DNA from 2 places in the Vallitalea okinawensis genome. Region 1 is predicted to be linked to the other one. Evidence: a T-box and tRNA genes for the amino acid it is inferred to sense, from the RefSeq annotation. Region 1 holds a T-box; the other holds one or more tRNA genes.
The links. A T-box is a leader RNA that pairs with one kind of tRNA and senses whether it is charged. The one in region 1 lies ahead of proS (proline--tRNA ligase), so its partner is inferred to be a tRNA-Pro.

Region 1 (4,215 bases):
TGTAAAATCAGGAGCCTCTTTTATCATGTATCATCCTTCTCTAGGGTATTTTGCAGATGATTATGGTCTTAATATGACTGCAATAGAAGTATCAGGAAAAGAAGCAACGGCTAAAGAAATGGAATCTATTATTGATTATGCTAAGCAAGAAGGTATCAAAGTGATTTTCTATCAGGCTGAGTTTAGTAGTAAGCAAGCAGAAATCATTGCCAAAGAGATTGGTGGTAGCGTCATGCAAATTGATATCCTATCAGAAGATTATATCAATAATATGAAGAATATTACTGATACCATAGCCAAGAATAGTAACTAAAAGAAAAAAGGTGTATAATAAAGGAAAGAAAATAGGAGTTGAAAGAAGTGATCCTTCAAGTCAATGATGTAAGCGTAGCTTATGGTGAAAACTGTGTTCTAGATAATGTGGATTTAACCATAGATGAGAAAGAAATGATAGCTATTACAGGGGATAATGGTTCAGGTAAAACCACTTTAATCAAGGTGATTACTGGATTAACAAAACCTACTAATGGAAGTGTTTTCACTAATGGCAATTTAAATGTAGGGTATGTACCTCAATTAACAAAATTTGATAAGGACTTTCCTATTAGTGTTGAGCAAGTCATATTAAGTGGATGTCTTAGGAAAGAATTAAAGCTTTTCTATACATATACCCACAAAGACAAGAAATATTGTAAGGGTATCATGAAAGACTTGCATATTTATGAACTAAGAAAAAGAACTCTGAATACTTTATCAGGTGGACAGTTGCAAAAAGTATTGATCGGAAGAGCATTGGTAACTAAACCAAATTTACTGATACTTGATGAACCAACAGCCAGTATTGATGATTCAACAACAGATGAGATATTTGCTCTATTAAAAAACATAGCAAAAGATATAACCGTTCTCATCGTCAGCCATGATCAAAAAAGAGTACGTACTTATCCAGATAAAATCTATGAAGTTAAAGACACATGTATAAGAAGAATTAAATAGGAAATTACGATTTAATTTTCTAAGATGAATGGGGAATGATGATGTTTCAATATACTTTTATACAAAATGCATTTGTTGCTGCCATCTTAACCAGCATCATATGTGGTATAATCGGAACGATTATCGTTGAGAAAAAACTAGTGATGATGAGTGGTGGTATAGCACATGCATCTTTCGGGGGAATTGGTTTAGGATTTCTATTAGGTATAGAGCCTATAATGGGTGGTCTTCTGTTTGCTATCCTATCAGCGTTAGGTGTTGTTAAGATAAAAGATGTCATCGGTACAAAAGCTGATACACTTATTGCCATGTTTTGGTCCGTGGGAATGGCACTTGGTATTTTATTTATAGCTCTGACACCGGGATATCCACCGGATATGACTTCCTATTTATTTGGAGATATCTTAGCAGTCTCCACCAGTGATATCTATATAACAGCCTTTTTAACAGTTATTATTATCTTCGTTATTGCCTCTTTATTTGTATATTGGCAAGCCTATTTATTTGATGAGGAATATTTGAAGGTGAAGGGCTTTAATGTTAAGACATTTGAGTATATCCTGTATGTATTGATTTCCATTGCAATTATTATAGTGGTAAAGGTTGTTGGAATTGTGCTGATCATTGCATTATTAACCATACCTACTTCTATCGCAAAGATGTATAGTCGTAACTTAAGGAATTTAATGTTCTTATCTATATTAATTAGTATTATTATTTGTGTAGCAGGATTATACATATCCTACTATATTGAAATTCCATCTGGAGCAACGATTATTTTGACAGGAAGCCTATTATATATACTGCATTATTTTGTCAAGTAGAAAGTATCAACTATATCTTGACAATTAGTATGCCTTATTGTAAGATAATTTTAAATACGAATAGAAACGTTGAAGAGAAGTAGTAAATAAGACTTTTTATCACAGAGAAGAGACCCAAGGCTGTAAGGTTTCTATAAAGAGTTTATTGAACCCATCTCAGAGTTCTGTGTGATGAATACAGCGTTTAACCTTGCGTTAAAAGGTGCTTAAGAGGATATGTATGGAAAAATACGTATCAATTAGGGTGGTAACGCCGGATACCTCGGTCCCTTTGTGGGGATGGAGGTTTTTTTGATACCTTTTTTAACCTAGTGAGATCATTTAAACCTAGTAATATTAATGAGAGGAGCTAAAAAAATTATGGGAAAAAACAAGAAGTTAGTAGAAGCAATCACTTCAATGGATGAAGATTTTGCAAAATGGTATACAGATGTCGTTAAGAAAGCAGAATTAGTTGATTATTCAAGTGTAAGAGGGTGTATGGTACTAAAGCCCTATGGTTATGCAATTTGGGAACTCCTTCAACAACAACTAGACCAACGTCTAAAAGCTACAGGACACCAAAATGTCTATATGCCTATGTTCATTCCAGAAGGGTTATTACAAAAGGAGAAAGACCACGTGGAAGGTTTTGCACCAGAGGTGGCATGGGTAACTCACGGTGGATCTGAGAAGTTAACAGAAAGATTATGTGTACGTCCAACATCTGAAACATTATTCTGTGAGCATTATGCCAACGAAATTGAATCATATAGAGATTTACCTAAGCTTTATAACCAATGGTGTTCTGTTGTACGATGGGAGAAGACAACACGTCCATTTCTTAGAACATTAGAATTCCTATGGCAAGAAGGACATACAGCTCATGCTACTGCAGAAGAAGCACAGGAAGAAACAATAAATATTCTTAACCTGTATGCTGAATTCTGTGAAAACATCCTAGCTATTCCAATGATTAAAGGTCAAAAGACAGACAAAGAGAAATTTGCAGGTGCAGAAAGAACTTATACCATTGAAAGTTTGATGCATGATGGTAAAGCATTACAATCTGGAACATCCCATAATTTTGGTGACGGATTTGCTAAAGCCTTCGGTATTCAATACACAGATAAAGATAATAAGTTAAGTCATGTACATCAAACATCATGGGGTGTTACAACACGCCTTATTGGCGCTATTATAATGGTACATGGTGATGATAGTGGATTAGTATTACCACCTGCTATAGCCCCAACACAATTAAGAATAATACCTATAGCTCAACATAAAGAAGGTGTTCTTGACAAAGCAAATGCCCTTAAAGAACGTTTAAGTAAAATTGCTCGTGTTGACATAGATGATAGTGATAAGAGTCCAGGATGGAAGTTCTCTGAATGTGAAATGAAAGGTATTCCTGTAAGATTAGAAATCGGTCCAAAAGACATTGAAAAGAATCAAGCTGTTCTTGTGAGAAGAGATAACCGTGAGAAGATATTTGTTTCTCTTGATGAATTAGAAACTAAAGTAGCTGAGCTTCTTGATCAATTACAACATGAACTTCTTGACAAAGCCCGTGTTCATAGAGATGAACACACCTATATGGCTACTAGCATGGAAGAATTCGAAAAGACGATCAACGAAACACCAGGATTCATCAAAGCGATGTGGTGCGGCGATCAAGCCTGTGAAGACATGATCAAAGAGAAAACAGGAGCTACTTCACGATGTATGCCATTTGTTCAAGAACGCCTCAGTGATAAATGTGTATGCTGCGGTAAAGAGGCAGAGAACATGGTTATTTGGGGTAAGGCTTATTAAAAGAATCATAAGTATTAAGAGGTGTGTATTTGTTAAATATAGTTGGAAATAAATCTATATTTGCAATTAAATAAAGTGAGAAACTAATTTATAGTGATCATTTTAAAGTGATATTAATTTAACTTACGAAATATCTTATGGAAATGGAACACTAAAACCCACAGATGAGAATAAAATACTTTTGATTACAAAGAACCACCGTGTAGAGAATTATATGCACGGTGGTTTAATAATACTTAAAAAAATAAAAAAAATACTTTACCTGTCGTAGTAATTATGGTATACTTTAGTTACTACGACAGATGAAGTACGACAAACGTAGTACGATAAGTGAAGTAATGTAACTAAAATGATTAGTTTATATAATGCAAATAATGATAGGAAGGAGTAATTAATTGATAAGCAGCGATGTCATACGAGGATATAATGATACGATTATTCTGTATTTATTATTAAACGAAGCTTCTTACGGATATGAGATATCAAAGAACATCAAAGAACTTTCAGACGAAAAGTATATCATCAAAGAAACAACACTATATTCAGCCTTTAATCGTCTGATGAAAAATGGCTATATTGAATCATTTTTTAAGGAAGA
Region 2 (4,215 bases), on a different contig from region 1:
TCATATTAGTGTTTGCCATCTTGTTTCACCTCCATGTTCCTATTATTTGATTTTTCTCTTCTTTTATTCATGTTTTTATTTATACCAACTATTACAAATGAATTTAATCATTTTTTTTGATATAATTAACTTGATTCAAACATCGGAGGTTATGACAATATGACATATTTACAACATTATGAGGAAATGATAGAACCTCAGCTTCAACAGATAGATGTCTTTATCAAGGCTCAAGATCCAATTACAGTTAATTCCTTAGCACAACTTTTATCTATTTCTGAATTAGAAATACATAGTATTGTATCTGAAGAAAACATAACACAGTTAAATAAAATGACTTTCTTTATGATCATGAAAAAGGGTTCAAGCCCAATTTGCAAGTTGTTCAATAGAGAACTTGAGCGTAAAACTTTTAATAACTATAGTATTGAAGATGTAAGTTATATCTATGATATTCCTGTTAATAAAGTCCTAGAAGCATCCAATACGATCGAGACTGATATTTTTAACTCTTCAAATATCCGTACACTTTTCTCCTATATAAAATTGTAATGAATATTACTGAACAAGTCATAAGAAGTAGCGTAAGGTTAGTTTGCCTTATGACTACTTTTTTAGTTTGCAAAATATTTCTAATCTTTGCACCCCAAAGAATAACTCCACCCATTTAGTTAAAAAATAATATGGATACCAGCCTTGTGATCTATTTAAAATTCTGTTACTTAACTTGAATATTATTAAGCATTGGGATATTATACTACTAGAAGTTGTGAAAGGAGCAGTCACTGATGGAAATCGAAAGAAAATTTATAGTTGAAGAAATCCCCTTTGAGTTAGATCAATATACTTATTCCACTATTCAACAAGCGTATATCCACACTACGCCTACGATTCGCATAAGAAAAAGAAATAATCAATATATCTTAACCCTTAAATCTAAAGGTGGTCTATTACGTCATGAACTTGAGATGCCAATAAATATTGACGAGTACGAAAGTTTGATAGCCAAAAAGGAAGGTCGTCTGATTGAAAAAAAACGATATGAGATTCCTCTTGAACGTGGATTAATTGCTGAACTTGATCTTTTTGAAGGAGAACTAGCACCTTTGAAATATGTTGAGGTTGAATTTTCTTCAGTCGATGAGGCCAAAGCATTTAAAGCGCCTGATTGGTTTGGCGAAGAGGTGACTGAAGACTATCGCTATACGAATCAAGCATTGGCAACATTAGATCAATCAAATAAATAAGAATATAAGTAAAGAGAATGACCTAAGTCATTCTCTTATGATGTATGAGTATTTGAAGATATTGAAGCGGGTGATGGGAATCGAACCCACGTATCCAGCTTGGAAGGCTGGTGTTCTACCATTGAACTACACCCGCAGGTGTGGTGCGGATGAAGGGAGTCGAACCCCCACGCCAAAGGCGCTAGATCCTAAGTCTAGTGCGTCTGCCAGTTCCGCCACATCCGCATATAATTTATAATAGTATAATAAAAATAATTCCATGTTGTTGAATCAAAGAATTCAAACAACGAACTGGGTAGGCAGGATTCGAACCTGCGGATGCAGGAGTCAAAGTCCTGTGCCTTACCGCTTGGCGACTACCCATTAGATTTTTTTAGGTTATGAAACCTTGAGTTTTATGCTAGGTGATAACTTAGCTTTAAATAAAGTACCCTTGTGTAATATGGCGTGCCTGCAGGGATTCGAACCCCGGACACGTGGCTTAGAAGGCCACTGCTCTATCCTGCTGAGCTACAGGCACATAATAAAGCGGGTGATGGGAATCGAACCCACGTATCCAGCTTGGAAGGCTGGTGTTCTACCATTGAACTACACCCGCATAATATTAAAGTCGGGGTGACAGGATTCGAACCTGCGACCTCTTGAACCCAAATCAAGCGCTCTAGCCAAGCTGAGCCACACCCCGATTGATTATTTTTTTAAAGGACGAAGAACATTATATAAAAAATCCACTAAAAAGTCAATAGTTTTTAAAGATATTTATTTAAATATTTTATTATATTCAATTATTTGCCCTTCTATCTTGCCGTTCACTATTGTAATAATACCATAAGAAGGTCCTTCATACCCTCTGGGTTGGGTTAAACTACCTGGGTTCATTAAAAAAAGGTCATCTACCCAATCATTAACAGGTACATGGCTGTGCCCAAAAAGAACACCATCAACTCCTAGCTTTTTACCATGAAGAGCTATTCGTTGTGTAGAACCCTTAACCCCATAATGGTGACCATGGGTAATGAAGAATTTCTTATCATCTATATAGATACATTTCTCATTATCTTCATTACTGAACCAATCACAATTCCCTGCAACACACTCAAAATGCAAATCATGGAACTCATAAGACAAGTCCAATGCATCATTAATGTGATCACCTAAATGAATAACGTAATCAATTCGACTCTTAATTCTCTTTAAAATTTTTCTTACTTTAGATATGTCTTTATGCGTATCACTAATGACTAGTACTTTCATTCGCTAACAAAACTTCCTTCATTTTTCTCAAAGCCTTACCTCTGTGACTGATTTCATTCTTCAGGTCTCGTGACATCTTTGCTGATGTCATTTCATATTCAGGTACATAAAAGATTGGATCATAACCAAAACCATTTTCTCCATCAGGTTGATAGGCAATACGCCCTTCAAAATTTTCTCTAACCACCTTTGTATCACCATTAGGATAAGCTACTGCAATAGCACACACAAAACGAGCTATACGTTGTTCATCAGGTACCCCATCAAGCTTATCAATAATCATTTGATTTTTTATAGAATAGGATGTCTCTTTACCAGCAAATCTAGCTGAATATATGCCTGGAGCTTTATCTAAGTAATCCACTTCTAATCCTGAATCATCCGCCAGAACAATTTTCCCTGAAACTTTCATAATTTCAGTAGCTTTCTTCAAAGCATTCTCTTCAAAAGTGGAGCCATCCTCAACTACATCAATATCAATACCAGCATCCTCCATAGAGATCACTTCTAAGCCTGTCCCAACCAAAATTTCATTGATCTCCACAAGCTTCTTTTTATTTTTAGTTGCGAAAATAATTTTATCCATCTCTAAGCCAACTTTCTATATTCAAATCAATCTAACTCGTCACCTGTTTAGAAACTCTATTAAGCTTACCTCAATTTTACTCCACCCATAGTTCTTCGTCAAGAATTAAGATCACTAATTATCATAACTGATTTATTTAATCTCAGGATATACTATCATTTTATCCAATCAATACAGAAAGCATATAAGGAATTCTATGGAGTAGTGAGCCATGGATGGCGAACCCGGCTGTCTAAGACATGGACGTCTTTCCAGCCGGTGCAATAGATTTCCTTATATGCTTGACCCTAATGCTATATTTATTAAAACTGAACTATTTCCTTTTGTATCTCAATTAAATCATTGGTCCCCTTTTCCCCTAGGGCTAACAATTCATTAAGCTGCTCTCTTGTAAAAGGAGCTTCTTCTCCAGTTCCTTGAACCTCAATGAACTCTCCTTGATCTGTCATAACAATATTCATATCCACTTTAGCGCCACTGTCTTCTTCATAACATAAGTCTAACATAGCCTCTTCATTAACTATACCTACACTTACAGCGGCAACCATACCTTTGATAGGCATTTTTTTAATAACACCTTCATCCAATAACTTCTGGCAAGCCAAAGCTACTGCTACAAATCCACCTGTTATAGATGCAGTACGGGTACCACCATCAGCTTGTATAACATCACAATCTAAGAGAATACTTCTTTCTCCTAAAGCTTTAAAATCAACTACTGAACGGATAGCTCGTCCAATAAGACGTTGAATCTCTACAGAACGTTTATTCATTTTAAGTCTGGCTATATCTCTCGTATTTCTTGTTGATGTAGCACGTGGTAACATAGCATACTCGGCAGTAACCCAGCCTTCTCCGGAATTTTTTTTGAATGGAGGTACACGATCTTCTACAGTAGCATTGCAGATGACTTTTGTATTCCCCATTTCTATTAATACTGACCCCTCAGGGTGCATGATATAGTCTTTCGTTAATTTTACTGGTCTTAATTCATCATTAGTTCTTCCATCAATACGACTCACTTTGTTTCATCCTTTCAATAAATTGCTCTTCAGTATAGTTGTTTATAAGTGTTCCTTCTGTAAATACTTCTCTGTCCTCTATATAAAAAGAGACGGTTTTTATATC

Region 2: it encodes a tRNA-Pro, which carries the amino acid that the T-box ahead of proS (proline--tRNA ligase) is inferred to sense. The anticodon was not compared.

What each region holds. Positions count from the first base shown of each region.
Region 1 is NZ_PQDH01000006.1:6,138-10,352, reverse strand. Features, by position in the region: gene C1Y58_RS16045 (metal ABC transporter solute-binding protein, Zn/Mn family) at 1-313, shown strand, start outside; gene C1Y58_RS16040 (metal ABC transporter ATP-binding protein) at 361-996, shown strand; gene C1Y58_RS16035 (metal ABC transporter permease) at 1,038-1,820, shown strand; T-box leader at 1,881-2,094, shown strand; gene proS (proline--tRNA ligase) at 2,181-3,617, shown strand; gene C1Y58_RS16025 (PadR family transcriptional regulator) at 4,013-4,215, shown strand, end outside.
Region 2 is NZ_PQDH01000012.1:71,224-75,438, reverse strand. Features, by position in the region: gene C1Y58_RS22740 (alpha/beta-type small acid-soluble spore protein) at 1-19, opposite strand, end outside; gene C1Y58_RS22735 (hypothetical protein) at 160-552, shown strand; gene C1Y58_RS22730 (CYTH domain-containing protein) at 789-1,247, shown strand; tRNA gene C1Y58_RS22725 (tRNA-Gly) at 1,313-1,383, opposite strand; tRNA gene C1Y58_RS22720 (tRNA-Leu) at 1,389-1,472, opposite strand; tRNA gene C1Y58_RS22715 (tRNA-Gln) at 1,539-1,610, opposite strand; tRNA gene C1Y58_RS22710 (tRNA-Arg) at 1,691-1,767, opposite strand; tRNA gene C1Y58_RS22705 (tRNA-Gly) at 1,775-1,845, opposite strand; tRNA gene C1Y58_RS22700 (tRNA-Pro) at 1,858-1,932, opposite strand; gene C1Y58_RS22695 (metallophosphoesterase family protein) at 2,007-2,501, opposite strand; gene C1Y58_RS22690 (XTP/dITP diphosphatase) at 2,482-3,087, opposite strand; gene rph (ribonuclease PH) at 3,390-4,109, opposite strand; gene C1Y58_RS22680 (GerMN domain-containing protein) at 4,096-4,215, opposite strand, start outside.